4 regions of the Streptomyces violaceoruber genome follow, and region 3 is predicted to be linked to each of the others. Evidence: riboswitches for the same ligand, from Rfam matches in the RefSeq annotation. Region 3 holds a riboswitch; each other region holds the start of a gene.
What was found. Region 3 has a riboswitch for cyclic di-AMP ahead of R2E43_RS15525 (transglycosylase SLT domain-containing protein). Riboswitches for the same ligand answer to the same signal wherever they lie in the genome.
Positions count from the first base shown of each region.

Region 1: another riboswitch for cyclic di-AMP. It lies ahead of R2E43_RS17875 (M23 family metallopeptidase); the one in region 3 lies ahead of R2E43_RS15525 (transglycosylase SLT domain-containing protein).
Region 2: another riboswitch for cyclic di-AMP. It lies ahead of rpfA (resuscitation-promoting factor protein RpfA); the one in region 3 lies ahead of R2E43_RS15525 (transglycosylase SLT domain-containing protein).
Region 4: another riboswitch for cyclic di-AMP. It lies ahead of R2E43_RS04580 (M23 family metallopeptidase); the one in region 3 lies ahead of R2E43_RS15525 (transglycosylase SLT domain-containing protein).

Region 1 is NZ_CP137734.1:4,013,469-4,017,139, forward strand. Features, by position in the region: gene R2E43_RS17870 (aldo/keto reductase) at 1-626, opposite strand, end outside; gene R2E43_RS17875 (M23 family metallopeptidase) at 765-1,808, opposite strand; cyclic di-AMP (ydaO/yuaA leader) riboswitch at 1,819-1,976, opposite strand; gene R2E43_RS17880 (PP2C family protein-serine/threonine phosphatase) at 2,201-3,436, opposite strand; tRNA gene R2E43_RS17885 (tRNA-Met) at 3,608-3,671, opposite strand, start outside.
Region 2 is NZ_CP137734.1:5,064,326-5,067,996, forward strand. Features, by position in the region: gene rpfC (resuscitation-promoting factor protein RpfC) at 1-922, shown strand, start outside; cyclic di-AMP (ydaO/yuaA leader) riboswitch at 1,106-1,272, shown strand; gene rpfA (resuscitation-promoting factor protein RpfA) at 1,276-2,010, shown strand; gene eno (phosphopyruvate hydratase) at 2,272-3,552, shown strand; gene divIC (cell division protein DivIC) at 3,648-3,671, shown strand, end outside.
Region 3 is NZ_CP137734.1:3,522,089-3,525,759, forward strand. Features, by position in the region: gene R2E43_RS15520 (polyprenyl synthetase family protein) at 1-678, opposite strand, end outside; cyclic di-AMP (ydaO/yuaA leader) riboswitch at 1,363-1,528, shown strand; gene R2E43_RS15525 (transglycosylase SLT domain-containing protein) at 1,533-2,024, shown strand; gene R2E43_RS15530 (HAD family hydrolase) at 2,048-2,857, opposite strand; gene fahA (fumarylacetoacetase) at 3,311-3,671, shown strand, end outside.
Region 4 is NZ_CP137734.1:969,253-972,923, reverse strand. Features, by position in the region: gene R2E43_RS04590 (DUF6126 family protein) at 1-95, shown strand, start outside; gene R2E43_RS04585 (tyrosine-protein phosphatase) at 117-914, opposite strand; cyclic di-AMP (ydaO/yuaA leader) riboswitch at 1,339-1,498, shown strand; gene R2E43_RS04580 (M23 family metallopeptidase) at 1,501-2,439, shown strand; gene R2E43_RS04575 (SGNH/GDSL hydrolase family protein) at 2,683-3,468, shown strand; gene R2E43_RS04570 (TetR/AcrR family transcriptional regulator) at 3,571-3,671, opposite strand, start outside.

The sequences.
Region 1 (3,671 bases), 490 kb from region 3:
GGCACGGCGGCGAGACCCGCCTGCTCGGCGAGGTCGCGCAGTTCTCCCTCGTACGTGTCTCGGGAGACCAGGTTGTAGTGCGGCTGGAGGGCGACGTACCGGGCGAGGCCCTCGCGGTCGGAGAACTCCAGGGACGCCGCGAGCCGCTCGGCGGAGATGTTGGAGGCGGCGATGTGCCGCACCTTGCCGGCCTTCACCAGTTCGTCGAGCGCGCCGATGATCTCCTCGACCGGCACTTCGGGCTTGTCGAAGTGGGTGTAGTACAGGTCGATGTGGTCGGTGCCCAGGCGGCGCAGCGAGGCGTCGGCCGCGGCCTTGATGTTCGCGGCGGACAGGCCCGGGTACTCGGGGTGCTGGCTGACCTTGGTGGCGAGGACGACGTCGTCACGGTTGCCGCGGGCCGCGAACCACTGGCCGAGGACGGTCTCGGACTCGCCGCCGCTGTTGCCGTCGACCCAGGCGGAGTAGGAGTCGGCGGTGTCGACGAAGTTGCCGCCGGCCGCCGTGTAGGCGTCCAGGACGGCGAAGGACCGGTCCCGGTCGGCGGTCCAGCCGAAGACGTTGCCGCCGAGGGCGAGGGGGAAGACCTCGAGGTCGGAGGAGCCGAGCTTGCGCAGAGAAGTCATGTAGGGAGTCAACGACCGCGCCGGAGCGGGGGATTCCGGCAGGCGCGCAAAATCCCCGCAAACCGGCAGCCCTGGCGTCGGGGGGTCGCCGTCAGGACCGCCGGGGATCAGCGGGGCGCGCGTCGTGGGCGGGGCGGATCAGGGGGTGAGCCCCTTGCTCTGCAACCAGGCCATCGGGTCGATGCCGGTGCCGCCGGCGGTGTGGACCTCGAGGTGGAGGTGGGCGCCGGTGACGTTGCCGGTGGCGCCGACGCGGCCGATGACGTCACCGGTGGTGACCTTCTGGCCGACGCTGACGTTGATGGAGGACTGGTGCGCGTACCAGAGCTCGGTGCCGTCGTCGAGGGTGAGCACCGTCTTGTAGCCGTACGACCCGTCCCAGCCGGCCGACGTGATGGTGCCGCCGTGCACCGCCTTGAGCAGCGTGCCCGTGGGGGCGGCGAAGTCGAGGCCGGTGTGGTGACCGGAGGACCAGAGGGAGCCGGCCTGGTTGAACGTGGAGGAGATCGTGTACGAGGAGGTCGGCAGCGTGTACTGCTTGGCCAGCTTCGCGAGCCGTTCGGCCTCGGCCTTCTTCGCGGCCTCCTCCGCCGCCTTCTTCTTGGCGGCGGCGGCCTTCTCCTCGGCCTCCTTCTCCGCCTTGGCGGCGGCTTCCGCGGCCTTCTTCTCCGCCGCGGCGGCGGCCTCGGCGGCGGCCTTGGTCTCGACCTGCGCCTGCTGCTGCTCGGCCTGCGCCATGATCCGGGCCCGCAGCGACTCGCCGGCGCCGGTGGTGTCGGGGCCCTCCGCGCTGTCGGCGGCGACCGCCTGGGTGATGCCGCTGAGCGGGGTGGCGGAACCCTCGGGCTCCGGCTCCTCGTCACCGCCGGGCATGAGCGAGCCCACGTTCGGCAGGTCCGGCATGGAGATGGACACCGGGGGCTTGCCGGTCTGCGCGCTGGCCATGCCGCCCGCTCCGACGGCGGCTATGACACCGACGCCGAGGACGGTGGAGCTGCGGGCGAGTCCGCCGCGCTGCTTGGCCACGCGGTGCCGGCCGCGTACGGGGCGGATGGATTCCGCGGTGGGATTCCACTCCTCCCAGGGACCCTCTTCGGCGCGGTAGCCGTCGTAGCCGAAGGTGTCGGTGCCGTGCCCACTGGGCGCGGACGGGGCCTCGGGGGCAGGCCGGTTTGACGCCACGTGGGCGTACTCCTTTCCTTCCTTTCGCCTACCGGGTTAGCTGACGGGTTCGGAGCAGGAAGGTCTCCTACGGGTGCCTGCCGACCGTGTTCCCACGGCGGCATACGCCCGATTCACCCCAATGTGGTGGTTCCCCGGTTCCCTTGCGGGATTCGGCGCGTGCGCACGGAGCCGCCTTCTGTGACGGCTGGGACGACCGCGCTGCGTTATCGAACGTTAATAGACGCGAGGCTCCGATTCCAAGCCGTTCCTCTTGATCATTACCGAATACCGCCGGGACGTACACCTCACGGCCGGTGAAAACCGGGCGAGTTGACCCCGCTCCGGTATTCCCCTTCACGGCACTTTCTTCTGACGGTGTATCAGTTGTTATGCGGAGGGGGGTCGCACTGTCACGGCTCGTCACAATGATCATGGTCGGCGCGTCGGGGACGCCGGACGGCGAGCAGCGCCATGTCGTCCGCCATGCCGCCCCCGGAGTGCCGGCGCACGTCCTCGGCGAGGGTGTCGAGCAGGGTCGCCGGATGCGGGAAGACGCGGCCGGCCAGCCGCGCCTGCGGATCGTAGAACTCGCCCTTCGCGTCCCGGGCTTCGGTCAGTCCGTCGGTGTAGAGCAGCAGCGTGGCGCCGCCGGGGAAGGCGACCTCCTCCGCCCGGTCGGGCCACACGCCCAGTTCGCCCATGCCGAGCGGCAGCGCCGACTCGTGGGCGGGCAGCGGGCCGAGGGTCCCGTCGCCGTGGAGCAGCAGGGGCGGCGGATGGCCGCGGTTGACGATGCGTACGGTGCCGTCGCCGTGCGGGAGTTCGGCGAGGACGGCGGTGGTGAAGCCCTCGAAGGCGTCCAGCCCGTCGCGCCGGGTGCCCTCGCGCGCCAGCGCCCGCTCCAGGCGCTGCGCCACCGCCTCCAGTGTCGCCTCCTGCTCGGCCGCCTCCCTGAAGGCGCCGATCACGACGGCGACGGCGGCCACCGCGCCCATGCCCTTGCCGCGCACGTCCCCGACGATCAGCCGGACGCCGCGGGCGCTGTCCTGCACGGCGTACAGGTCGCCGCCGATGAAGGCGTCGGCCTGCGCGGCCTCGTAGCACACGGCGATCTCGAAGCCGGCGATCCGCTCGGCGGGCTGGGGCAGCACCGCGCGCTGGGCGGCCTCGGCGATCTCCCGGACGGAGACGAGGCGCTCGCTGCTGCGGCGGACCATGCCGTTCACGAGGACGGCGAGCACCGCGACCGTCGCGATGGTGATCAGCTCGGTGAGGGAGTCGACGTAGTGGATGACGCCCTTGCCGAGTTGCAGTCCGATGACCGCGACGACCACGGCGACACCCGTGAGCGCCGTGCCGCGCCGCGAGTAGAGCGGGGCGGCGACCAGGGGCGCGGCCGTGTAGAGGGGCCCGGCGGTGAAGTACCTCGGGGTGAAGATGTCGTACAGGATGGCGACGACGATCAGCAGCACGGGGAGCGCGTGCACGAAGGTCCGCCCGGCCCGCCGGCGGGGCGGTGGTCCGGAGGGCGGCACGGGCGGCGTCTCGTCGCCGAGGCCGAGACCCGGGTCGGGCACGGGGTCGCCGGGGAGCCGGCCACCGGCCCTGGCGGCCGCTCCCTCGTCGTCCACGTCACCTGGCCGCACCACTCGTCTCCCGCCGCCCCGTACGTCCGCGCCGCTTGCCGTCCCGCACTCCAGGGTTCCGGGGGCGGGGACGGGCGGCGAGCGGTGAGGGGCCGACCGGATGACACGCGGCACCTGCCGGAAACGCACCGAGGGCCGGAACCCTTTCGGATTCCGGCCCTCGGCCTTCAGTAGCGGGGACAGGATTTGAACCTGCGACCTCTGGGTTATGAGCCCAGCGAGCTACCGAGCTGCT
Region 2 (3,671 bases), 1.5 Mb from region 3:
CACCGGCGCCCACGCGGCCGACTCCACGAACTGGGACCAGGTCGCCGAGTGCGAGACCGGCGGCGCCTGGAGCCAGAACAGCGGCAACGGGTACTACGGCGGCCTGCAGCTGTCCCAGGATGCCTGGGAGCAGTACGGCGGTCTGGACTACGCTCCCAGCGCCGACCAGGCCAGTCGCTCCCAGCAGATAAGAATCGCCGAGAAGATACACGCGTCGCAGGGCATCGCCGCCTGGCCGACCTGCGGTCTGCTCGCCGGCCTGGGCAACGGCTCCGGGGGCACGGGCGACGGCTCCGGCGCGGCCGGTGACGGGGCGTCGGAAGGTTCGGACGCCTCGGGGGAGCAGGACACCACCAAGTCGTCCGAATCGCCCGCGACCACCGAAACGCCCGAGTCGTCCCAGTCATCCGAGTCGTCCGGCTCGTCCGAGACGCCGGAGTCGACGTCCGGAGCATCCTCTTCGTCCCCTTCGCCCTCTTCTTCGCCGTCGTCGTCTGACGCCCCGTCCGACGGTTCGAGCGGCGCGTCGGGCGACTCGTCCGACGGTGCGGGCCAATCCGCCAAGCCGGACACTTCCACCGAATCCGACCCCTCCGGCAGTGCCGAACCGCAGGGCACCGAGGGCTCGTCCGGCTCCGGCAAGCACCGCGGCGGCAGCGCGGACGAGGGTGCGACGGGAGAGGGCCGTACGGACCCGGCGTCGGGCCGCCACGCCTCGCGCGACGGTGGCGAGCGAGAGGCCGGGGACGGGCGTTACGTCGTCCGCACCGGCGACAGTCTCTGGGCCATCGCCGACTCCCTTGACGTCGACGGCGGGTGGCACGCGCTCTACGCCGACAACGAGACCGTCGTCGGTGCCGACCCCGACCACATCCTGCCCGGTCAGACGCTCACGGTCACGGGCGAATCGGGCGAAAAGTAGAGGGAGTTCGCGTCACGGTTAGAGACCGTATGTCCCTTTTGGATCTCGTGAGAGATAGGTCTCAGAAGCCGTGATCGTCTTTGAAAATCCGCGGAGCGCGTGTCTACGGTCATGACCGCTCGCCACCGCGGGCCCCGACAGCCGCAACGCCGAATCCTGCCAGCGGCCGTACGGGAACAGTCGTCGCGTCAAGCGCCGAAGGCAGGAGCGGGGGACCCAAGGTAAGTGCCGCACCGGGCAGTTGAGCCGGAGCGGCTAGGGGTGGAGCCGAGTTCCGCGAGGAACCCGGCCGGGCAACTCAACCGGCCCGAACCCGACAGCTCACCTCGCAGGCGTCGGTGAGGGGATCAACCATGCTGTTTTCCGGCAAGGGCAAGCACCGTCGTCCGTCCAAGGCCACCCGTGTCATCGCCGTCGCCGGCGTCACCGGTGCCGCCGTCGCCGCCCCGCTGATGGCGGCCGGCAACGCCTCCGCCGCCACCGCGTCCGAGTGGGACGCCGTTGCCCAGTGCGAGTCCGGCGGCAACTGGTCCATCAACACCGGCAACGGTTACTACGGCGGTCTGCAGTTCTCCGCCTCCACCTGGGCCGCCTACGGCGGTACCCAGTACGCCTCCACCGCCGACCAGGCGAGCAAGTCCCAGCAGATCCAGATCGCCGAGAAGGTGCTCGCGGGCCAGGGCAAGGGTGCCTGGCCGGTCTGCGGCACCGGCCTGTCGGGCGCCGCCTACACCGGTGGCGGCTCCGAGGGCAGCGGCTCCGGCAGCTCCGAGGGCTCGCAGAGCCAGAGCAGCGGCTCCACCGCCGAGCGCTCCACCGAGCAGAAGGCCTCCCGCTCCGCCGAGCGCCCGGCCGCCGAGCCGAAGGCCGAGAAGCCCGCCGCGAAGAAGAAGACCGTCACCACCCCGACCGGCAAGAAGGTCGAGAAGGGCGACGGCGAGTACAAGGTCGTCAAGGGCGACACCCTCAGCTCGATCGCCGAGGAGCACGACGTCAAGGGCGGCTGGGCGAAGCTGTTCAAGCTGAACGACGACATCGTCGACGACGCCGACCTGATCTACCCGGGCCAGCAGCTGCACCTGAAGTAAGCGGCGGCGGTCCCGTGACTCCCGCCCCGGTGCGTGTTCCCCCGTACGCACCGGGGCGGGACTTTTCATGTTCCGCCTTTGTTCCGTTCGGAAACAATTTACTCTCGGTTCTGTCCAGCGGGTGGGCGATCGGCTGGCCGATCGCCCGGAGCCGGTTAGGCTCGGTCCCGCAGAGCCGTCGCGGTCCCGCGGGACCGCGGCAGACCGAAGCGCCACCGTGAAGCGTCACAGTGAAGCGTCACATTGAAGAAGGAGATGCTCGTGCCGTCCATCGACGTCGTCGTAGCCCGGGAAATCCTGGACTCCCGAGGCAACCCCACGGTCGAGGTCGAGGTCGGCCTCGACGACGGCAGCACGGGTCGTGCCGCCGTTCCGTCCGGCGCCTCCACCGGTGCCTTCGAGGCCATCGAGCTGCGTGACGGCGACCCGAGCCGTTACCTCGGCAAGGGCGTCGAGAAGGCCGTGCTGGCCGTCATCGAGCAGATCGGCCCGGAGCTGGTCGGCTACGACGCCACCGAGCAGCGCCTGATCGACCAGGCCATGTTCGACCTGGACGCCACCGACAACAAGGGCTCGCTCGGCGCCAACGCCATCCTCGGCGTCTCCCTCGCCGTCGCCCACGCCGCCTCCGAGGCCAGCGACCTGCCGCTCTTCCGCTACCTGGGCGGCCCGAACGCGCACCTGCTGCCGGTGCCGATGATGAACATCCTGAACGGCGGCTCGCACGCCGACTCCAACGTGGACATCCAGGAGTTCATGATCGCCCCGATCGGCGCGGAGTCCTTCTCCGAGGCGCTGCGCTGGGGCGCCGAGGTCTACCACACCCTCAAGAAGGTCCTGAAGAACAAGGGCCTGGCCACCGGCCTCGGCGACGAGGGCGGCTTCGCCCCGAACCTGGGCTCCAACCGCGAGGCCCTCGACCTCATCCTCGAGGCGATCAAGGAGGCCGGCTACACCCCCGGCGAGCAGATCGCCCTCGCGCTCGACGTCGCCGCGTCCGAGTTCTACAAGGACGGCTCCTACGCCTTCGAGGGCAAGAACCGCTCCGCCGCCGAGATGACCGAGTACTACGCCGAGCTGGTCGAGGCGTACCCGCTGGTCTCCATCGAGGACCCGCTGTTCGAGGACGACTGGGACGGCTGGAACACCATCACCGCCAAGCTCGGCGACAAGGTGCAGCTGGTCGGCGACGACCTGTTCGTCACCAACCCGGAGCGCCTGGCCCGCGGCATCGAGGAGAACTCGGCCAACGCCCTGCTCGTCAAGGTCAACCAGATCGGTTCGCTGACCGAGACTCTGGACGCCGTCGAGCTGGCCCAGCGCAACGGCTTCAAGTGCATGATGTCCCACCGCTCCGGCGAGACCGAGGACGTCACCATCGCCGACCTGGCCGTCGCCACCAACTGCGGCCAGATCAAGACCGGCGCCCCGGCCCGCTCCGAGCGCGTCGCCAAGTACAACCAGCTGCTGCGCATCGAGGAGATCCTCGACGACGCCGCGGTGTACGCCGGCCGCAGCGCCTTCCCCCGCTTCAAGGGCTGACGGCCCGGTAGAAGGCAGCGTCGTACGTACGTCCCCGTATCCGGTCCCGTACCGTGTGCGGGGACGTACGCGCGTGCACGGGAGGCGGAGACCAGATGGCCGTGAAGGACCGGGACCGT
Region 3 (3,671 bases):
GGCGATGTCCAGGACGTCGTCGGCGAGCTGGAAGGCGACGCCGAGCCGCTCGCCGTACTGGGTGAGGACGTCCACCACCGTCTCGTCGGCGCCGGACATCATCGCGCCGAACCGGCAGGAGACCGCCACCAGGGAGCCCGTCTTGCCGCCCAGCACGTCCAGGTAGTGGTCGACCGGGTCGCGGCCGTCCTGCGGGCCGGCCGTCTCCAGGATCTGACCGGTGACCAGCCGTTCGAAGGCGAGGGCCTGGACACGGACCGCCTCGGGGCCGAGGTCGGCGAGGATCTGGGAGGCACGGGCGAACAGGAAGTCGCCGGTGAGGACCGCGACCGAGTTGTCCCAGCGGGTGTTCGCACTGGGCACCCCGCGCCGCACGGCGGCCTCGTCCATCACGTCGTCGTGGTACAGCGTGGCCAGGTGGGTCAGCTCCACGACCACGGCCGAGGGCACGATCCCGGGGGCGTAGGGGTCTCCGAACTGGGCCGAGAGCATCACCAGCAGCGGCCGGAACCGTTTCCCGCCGGCCCGCACCAGGTGCTGGGCGGCCTCCGTGATGAACGGCACCTCGCTTTTGGTTGCCTCAAGCAACCCTTCCTCGACAGCAACCAATCCGGCCTGGACATCGGCTTCCAGAGCCTGGTCCCGCACGCTCAGCCCGAACGGCCCGACGACGGTCACGAGGGGTCTCCTGTCTGCTGGTGTCTACTGGCGATTACCTGGTTTGTCGATAGGTCGCTGCCACCACTCAAGTCAGCGTATCCGGTCACGTTTCGATCACCGCTAGCGCCCACCGTTACAGGCTGGTCGGTATCGGATCATGAACGGTATGTTTTTGATCAGGTGATATGAGCAGATTTTGATTGATATCGCCAGAGGGGACGAGCCGGAGCCGGAGGGCGAACGGGCCGGAGCCGCCACCAAAGACCCCATCACTCCTCCCAACGGCCCGCACTTCGAGAACGTCACCCGATCGACACGCCCACCCCTTCCTTATTCGCTCCCCCTCCGCCGCCCTCTCCCCTTCCCCGCTTCCCACCCCTCCCCGCCCGACACCCGAAGCCGTCCCCACCCGCAGCCCATTGGCGCCCAGTTGGGGTTAATGCCCCATTTGCCGTGCTTGTTGAAGCCAGTGAGTTGGCTCACTCCGGGCGACCCGCAGGCAACCCGACCGGAACCTGTGCCCTCCCTTTGCCCCGCAAGCCAGTTGGGGATTGGCAGCAGCAAAGGATCAAGAGCCTCATAGGCCTCAGAACAAGGTCAACAGGCACGTTGGGTGATTCCTGCACTTGTTCCGGACATGTGCTCTCGCATACGTTCCCGGCCTGTCGGGTGGACGCCGAATCCTGCCACCGCCCGTCGCACAGTCATCCATCCAACAAACTCGCAGGCAGGAGCGGGGGACCCAGGTAAGTCGCCGCACCGGTCACCACCGGAGCGGCTCGGGGTGAAGCCGTACCCGTCAGGGCACGGCCGGGCACCTCCCCGCCCGAACCCGACAGCTCACCTCGCAGGCGTAAGGAGAGGGACACCGCATGTCTGCCAACGGTCAGAACCGTCACGCCCGCACCAGCCGCCTCGCCCGCAAGCTCGCCGTGGCCGGCACCGGTGCCGCGGTGCTGGCGCTGCCGCTCATCGGCGCCACCACCGCCTCCGCGGCCACCCCGGCCGCCGCCACGACCGCCACCACGGCGGCCACGGCCTACCCGGACAACCTCGACGGCTGGATCCGCGAGTCGCTCGACATCATGGCCCAGCACGGCATCCCCGGGACCTACGAGGGCATTCACCGCAACATCATGCGTGAGTCCTCCGGCAACCCGCTCGCCATCAACAACTGGGACATCAACGCCATCAACGGCACCCCGTCCAAGGGTCTGCTCCAGGTGATCGACCCGACCTTCCAGGCCTACCACGTCGAGGGCACCTCCTGGGACCCGTACGACCCGGTCGCCAACATCACCGCCGCCTGCAACTACGCGGCCGACCGCTACGGCTCGATGGACAACGTCTTCAGCGCGTACTGAGCCGTACGCCGCCCGAACCTCGCCTAAGAGGTACCGAAGATCCGCTCGAGGACGACGGCCACGCCGTCGTCCTCGTTCGTCGTGGTGACCTCGTCGGCCACCGCCTTGAGTTCGGGGTGCGCGCCGGCCATGGCCACACCGTGGGCCGCCCACTGGAACATCGGGATGTCGTTGGGCATGTCCCCGAAGGCGATCGTCCGCCGCCGCTCCAGACCCAGGTGCTCGGCGGCCAGCGCCAGACCGGTGGCCTTGGTGATGCCGCAGGGCTGGAGCTCCACCGTGCCGGGCCCCGACATGGTGACCGTCGCGAGGGAGCCGACCACCGCGCGAGCCGTCGCCGCCAGTTCGTCGTCGGTCAGCTCGGGGTGGCGCAGCAGCACCTTGCTGATCGGCGTGGACCACAGCTGCGCCCGCCGCTCGACGCGCACCGCGGGCAGCGTCGGGTGGGGCATCAGGTAGTCCGGCTCGATGAGCGTCAGTCCGTCGACGCCGTCCTGGTCCACGGCCGCGTGCACCTGGCCCACCTCGGCCTCGATCTTGCCGAGCGCGGTCTCGGCCAGCTCCCGGTCCAGGGTGACCGACCACAGCATCCGGTGCGCGCCGGCGTCGTAGACCTGCGCACCCTGTCCGCACACTGCGAGTCCCGTGCAGCCGAGCCGGTCGAGCAGCGGGCGCACCCGGGGGGCCGGGCGCCCCGTCACCACCAGGTGGCGCGCACCCGCCCCGGCTACCCGTGCCAGCGCGGCCAGCGACCGGTCGGAGACGGTGTCGTCGCCTCGGAGCAGCGTGCCGTCCAGGTCGGTGGCGACGAGTGAATATGCGGTGCGGTCCATGATCAGAGAATACGGACACGGCACCCGTCGGACTCACCCGTGACCGCTTCCGAACGAGGGCGTAGCGAGTGCGCTCGAACCCGCACGGCGTTGCACGACGACGCCCGATGATGTCCGAAACCTGACACATCATCGGCTAAAGCCGGTTCGGGGCCTGTGCACCGGTTGGCGGCGGCATGGCACGCCACCTGCCCTCCGGGCGCTCGCGGCGGTGCCTTCCGCCCCCGAACCCGGACCGGCCGCCGCCGCCTTCGGCGGCACTGCCCAAGAGCGGCACGTCACCCGTAACGTGTGGCCCGACCGCGTGCGTCACGTGACGCACCCCGATCACGTGACACAACGGCATACACCGCACCCCGGCACACTTGACACACTCAGTACAACCGCCGTCACACAACGGCACACACGGCGCGCACGGCGCACATGGCGAGCACGAAAGCGAGGCAGCACCCGATGCCCCCCTTCGATGTCCCCGAGGGCGACCCCTTCGGCCCGCACAACCTTCCGTACGGCGTGTTCTCGATCCCCGGCTCGCTCGACCGGACGGACCGGACGGACCGGACGGACCGGACGGTGGGCGTCCGGCTGGGCGACCACGTCCTCGACGCGGGGGCGGCGGCCCACGCGCTCGGCTCGCCGTACGCGGCCCTCCTCGCGCAGCCCACCCTCAACCCGCTGCTGGCGGCCGGGCGCACGGCGTGGTCGGACGTGCGGCGCGCGCTGACGGCGTGGGTGACGGTGCCCTCCCACCGCGAGACCCTGGAGCCGTTCTTCCACCCGCTGTCGTCGGTGACCCTGCATCTGCCCTTCGAGG
Region 4 (3,671 bases), 2.6 Mb from region 3:
CGCGCGCCCTGTGGGTGCGGCTGATCGTCTACATCGCCCTGGGGCACGTCTTCGGCGGCTTCCTCTACCTGCTGTTCGAGGTGGGCGCCAAGTAGCGCCGGGCGCGGGCGGGTGGGTCAGTCCAGCATCCGCTCGCGCAGCCGCTCCCGGGTCGCGGGAGTGAGGCGCAGGCCCTGCTCCAGATAGGCGTCGACGCCGCCCCACGTCTCCTCGACGGTCTCGAAGGCCGCCGCCAGGTACTCGGCGCGCGCGTCGAACAGAGGGCTGAGCAGCTCCATGACCTCGGGGGAGTAGGCCGAGGCCGCGGAACCGCTGCGGCGCACCTTGTAGCGGCGGTGCGCGGCGTTCGACTTCAGGTAGTCCTCGACGACGGCCTCGCGCTCGACACCCAGGGCGAGCAGCGTGACGGCGATCGACAGGCCCGCGCGGTCCTTTCCGGCGGCGCAGTGCATCAGGGCCGGGACGCTGTCCTCGGCGAGCGCGTGCAGGATGCGGGAGTGCTCCGCGGTGCGCTCCGTGACGATCGCGCGGTAGGAGCCGATCATCCGGTCCGCGGCCTTGCCGTCGGCCAGGATCTCGCGCAGCTGGTCGAGGTCGCCGTCACGGACCATCTTCCAGAACTCGGCGCCGTCGGCCGGGTCGCTCAGCGGCAGGTTCACATTGCGCACGCCCGGCAGGTCGACGTCCGGGCCCTCGAGCTTCTGGTCGGCCGCGTTGCGGAAGTCGAAGATCGTGTGCAGGCCCAGCGAGGCCAGGAACGCGGCGTCCTCCCCGGTGGCGTGAGCCAGGTGACCGCTGCGGAACAGCACCCCCTGCCGCACCCGCCGCCCGTCCACGGTCGGCAGTCCGCCCACGTCCCGGAAGTTGCGCACGCCGGTCAGCTCGGGTTCGGTCGACGGGACCTGCTGCGTCACGGGGGCTCCTCCCACTCCGCCCCGCCGCCGCTGCTCGCCGGCGGGCTCCACCCGACGATACGGCATCACCCGGGCGCGAAATGGAGCCCCGAGGGATATTCCGGGCCGATTAGAGCCTTCTGTCCGAATTGGTGGCTTAATAACAACTGGCCCTGAAATGGCGGAGGGTGAAGGTGAGGCGCGTGAGCAGCGTCATATCCGTGACCGTGCGTTGCCCGTCATGTTCACGTAATTCAACTGTTTCTCAAGGGGCTTTAAGCAAAAGCGCGCGACGGAAATCGACGCAGGGTTACCGGATATTCCCGTAAAGGATCAATCGGAACACCTGCCGGGGGAACCCTTCGCTTGTCCCTGTGCGTCTTGGTCCCTTACGTTCACCACCGATCCGGACGGACGCCTAATCCTGCCGCCGACCGGAGCCCGCACTCATCGACCACCCGTACACGGCAGGAGCGGGGGACCCACAGGTAGAACTGCCTGTTCCGGTTCCCGGAACGGCTTGGGGTAAAGCCGCGCTCCGGCGCGGCCGGGCATCTCCAGCCCGCACCCGACAGCTCACCTCGCAGGCGCCGGAGAGGAATTCACCATGCCCGCGAAGGGTAAGCACCGCCGTACCAGGGCCATGCGCCTGACCCGCACCATCGCCGTCGCCGGGACCGGTGGCGCCGCGCTCGCGCTCCCGCTGATGGGTGCCGCCGCCGCCAACGCCGCTCCCGCGCACTCCGTTTCCGAGCAGGCCGTGCAGTCCGTTCCGGCGTCCGCCAAGAAGGCCGCCGCCGAGAAGAACTCCGACTCGCGCACCTACACCGTGAAGAGCGGCGACTACCTCTCGAAGATCGCCGACGAGCAGGACGTCGACGGCGGCTGGAAGAAGCTCTACGCGGACAACCGCGAGGCCGTCGGTTCCGACCCGTCGCTGATCCACCCCGGTCTCAAGCTCTCGATCGACGGCCAGGCCGCCAAGCCGTCGGCGCCGTCCTCCGCGCAGTCGCAGAAGCCCGCGCAGAAGTCCGCCGAGAAGCCTGCGGAGAAGACCGCCGCGAAGCCGGCCCAGAAGTCGACGGACGCCGAGAAGGCCTCCTCCTCGGACACCGGCAGCCAGTCCACGGGCACCACCAGCGGCTACACCTCCCCCGTCGCGGGCGGCACCGTCGGCACCCCGTACCACCAGTCCGGCAGCATGTGGTCCAGCGGCTACCACACCGGCACCGACTTCGTCGTCCCGACCGGCACCTCCCTCAAGGCCGTCGGCGCGGGCACCGTCGTCTCCGCCGGCTGGGGCGGCGCGTACGGCAACCAGGTCGTCATCCAGCTCGCCGACGGCCACTACGCCCAGTACGCCCACCTCTCCTCGCTCTCCGTCTCCACCGGTCAGTCGGTGACGGCGGGTCAGCAGGTCGGCCTCTCGGGTGCCACCGGCAACGTGACCGGCCCGCACCTGCACTTCGAGATCCGCACCACGCCGGACTACGGCTCGGACATCGACCCGCTGGCGTTCCTGCGCTCGCACGGCGTCTCCGTCTGACGACCGGTTCCGCGCGGCCCCCGCGCACCGAAGGCCGGACCCCGATCCCCGGGTCCGGCCTTCGGCGTGTCCGGACCCGGTGCGCGCGCCGTACAGGCCCCTCGCCGTATTCCGGAATTGACGAATACTTTAGGCGTGGCCTTTCTCACCGCCCGTCAATCCCTTCCTACGGTCGCGTAGGTCACATTCCAAGGTGAATCATGGGCCGATGTGGCAGACGATTCGAAGAGTGACAGCAGAGCAGTGATCGGGTCGTACGTGGCGGTGGGGGACAGCTTCACCGAGGGCGTCGGCGACCCCGGCCCCGACGGGGCGTTCGTCGGCTGGGCCGACCGGCTCGCCGTACTGCTCGCGGACCGGCGCCCCGAGGGCGACTTCACGTACACGAACCTCGCCGTGCGCGGCAGGCTCCTCGACCAGATCGTGGCGGAACAGGTCCCGCGGGTCGTCGGACTCGCGCCCGACCTCGTCTCGTTCGCGGCGGGCGGCAACGACATCATCCGGCCCGGCACCGATCCCGACGAGGTCGCCGAGCGGTTCGAGCTGGCGGTGGCCGCGCTGACCGCCGCGGCCGGAACCGTCCTGGTAACCACCGGGTTCGACACCCGGGGGGTACCCGTCCTCAAGCACCTGCGCGGCAAGATCGCCACGTACAACGGGCACGTCCGCGCCATCGCCGACCGCTACGGCTGCCCGGTCCTCGACCTGTGGTCGCTGCGGAGCGTCCAGGACCGCAGGGCGTGGGACGCCGACCGGCTGCACCTGTCGCCGGAGGGGCACACCCGGGTGGCGCTGCGCGCGGGGCAGGCCCTGGGCCTGCGCGTCCCGGCCGACCCTGACCAGCCCTGGCCGCCCCTGCCGCCGCGCGGCACGCTCGACGTCCGGCGCGACGACGTGCACTGGGCGCGCGAGTACCTGGTGCCGTGGATCGGGCGCCGGCTGCGGGGCGAGTCGTCGGGCGACCACGTGACGGCCAAGGGGACGCTGTCGCCGGACGCCATCAAGACGCGGATCGCCGCGGTGGCCTGACGCGGAGGCCGGTGCGGTCCCGGCGCACCGGCGGGCCGGCGTCCCGAGGGGCCGGTATCCCGAGGGGCCGGTGTCCGGGACGGGCCGGCGTCCGGACGGGCGCTAGCGCCGCGTCGGTGTCAACGCCGCCCGCTCCAGGCCCAGTTCCCGGGCCAGGGCGTCGTCCACCCACTCCTGCGCCCGGGCCCGCGACACCGTGCCCG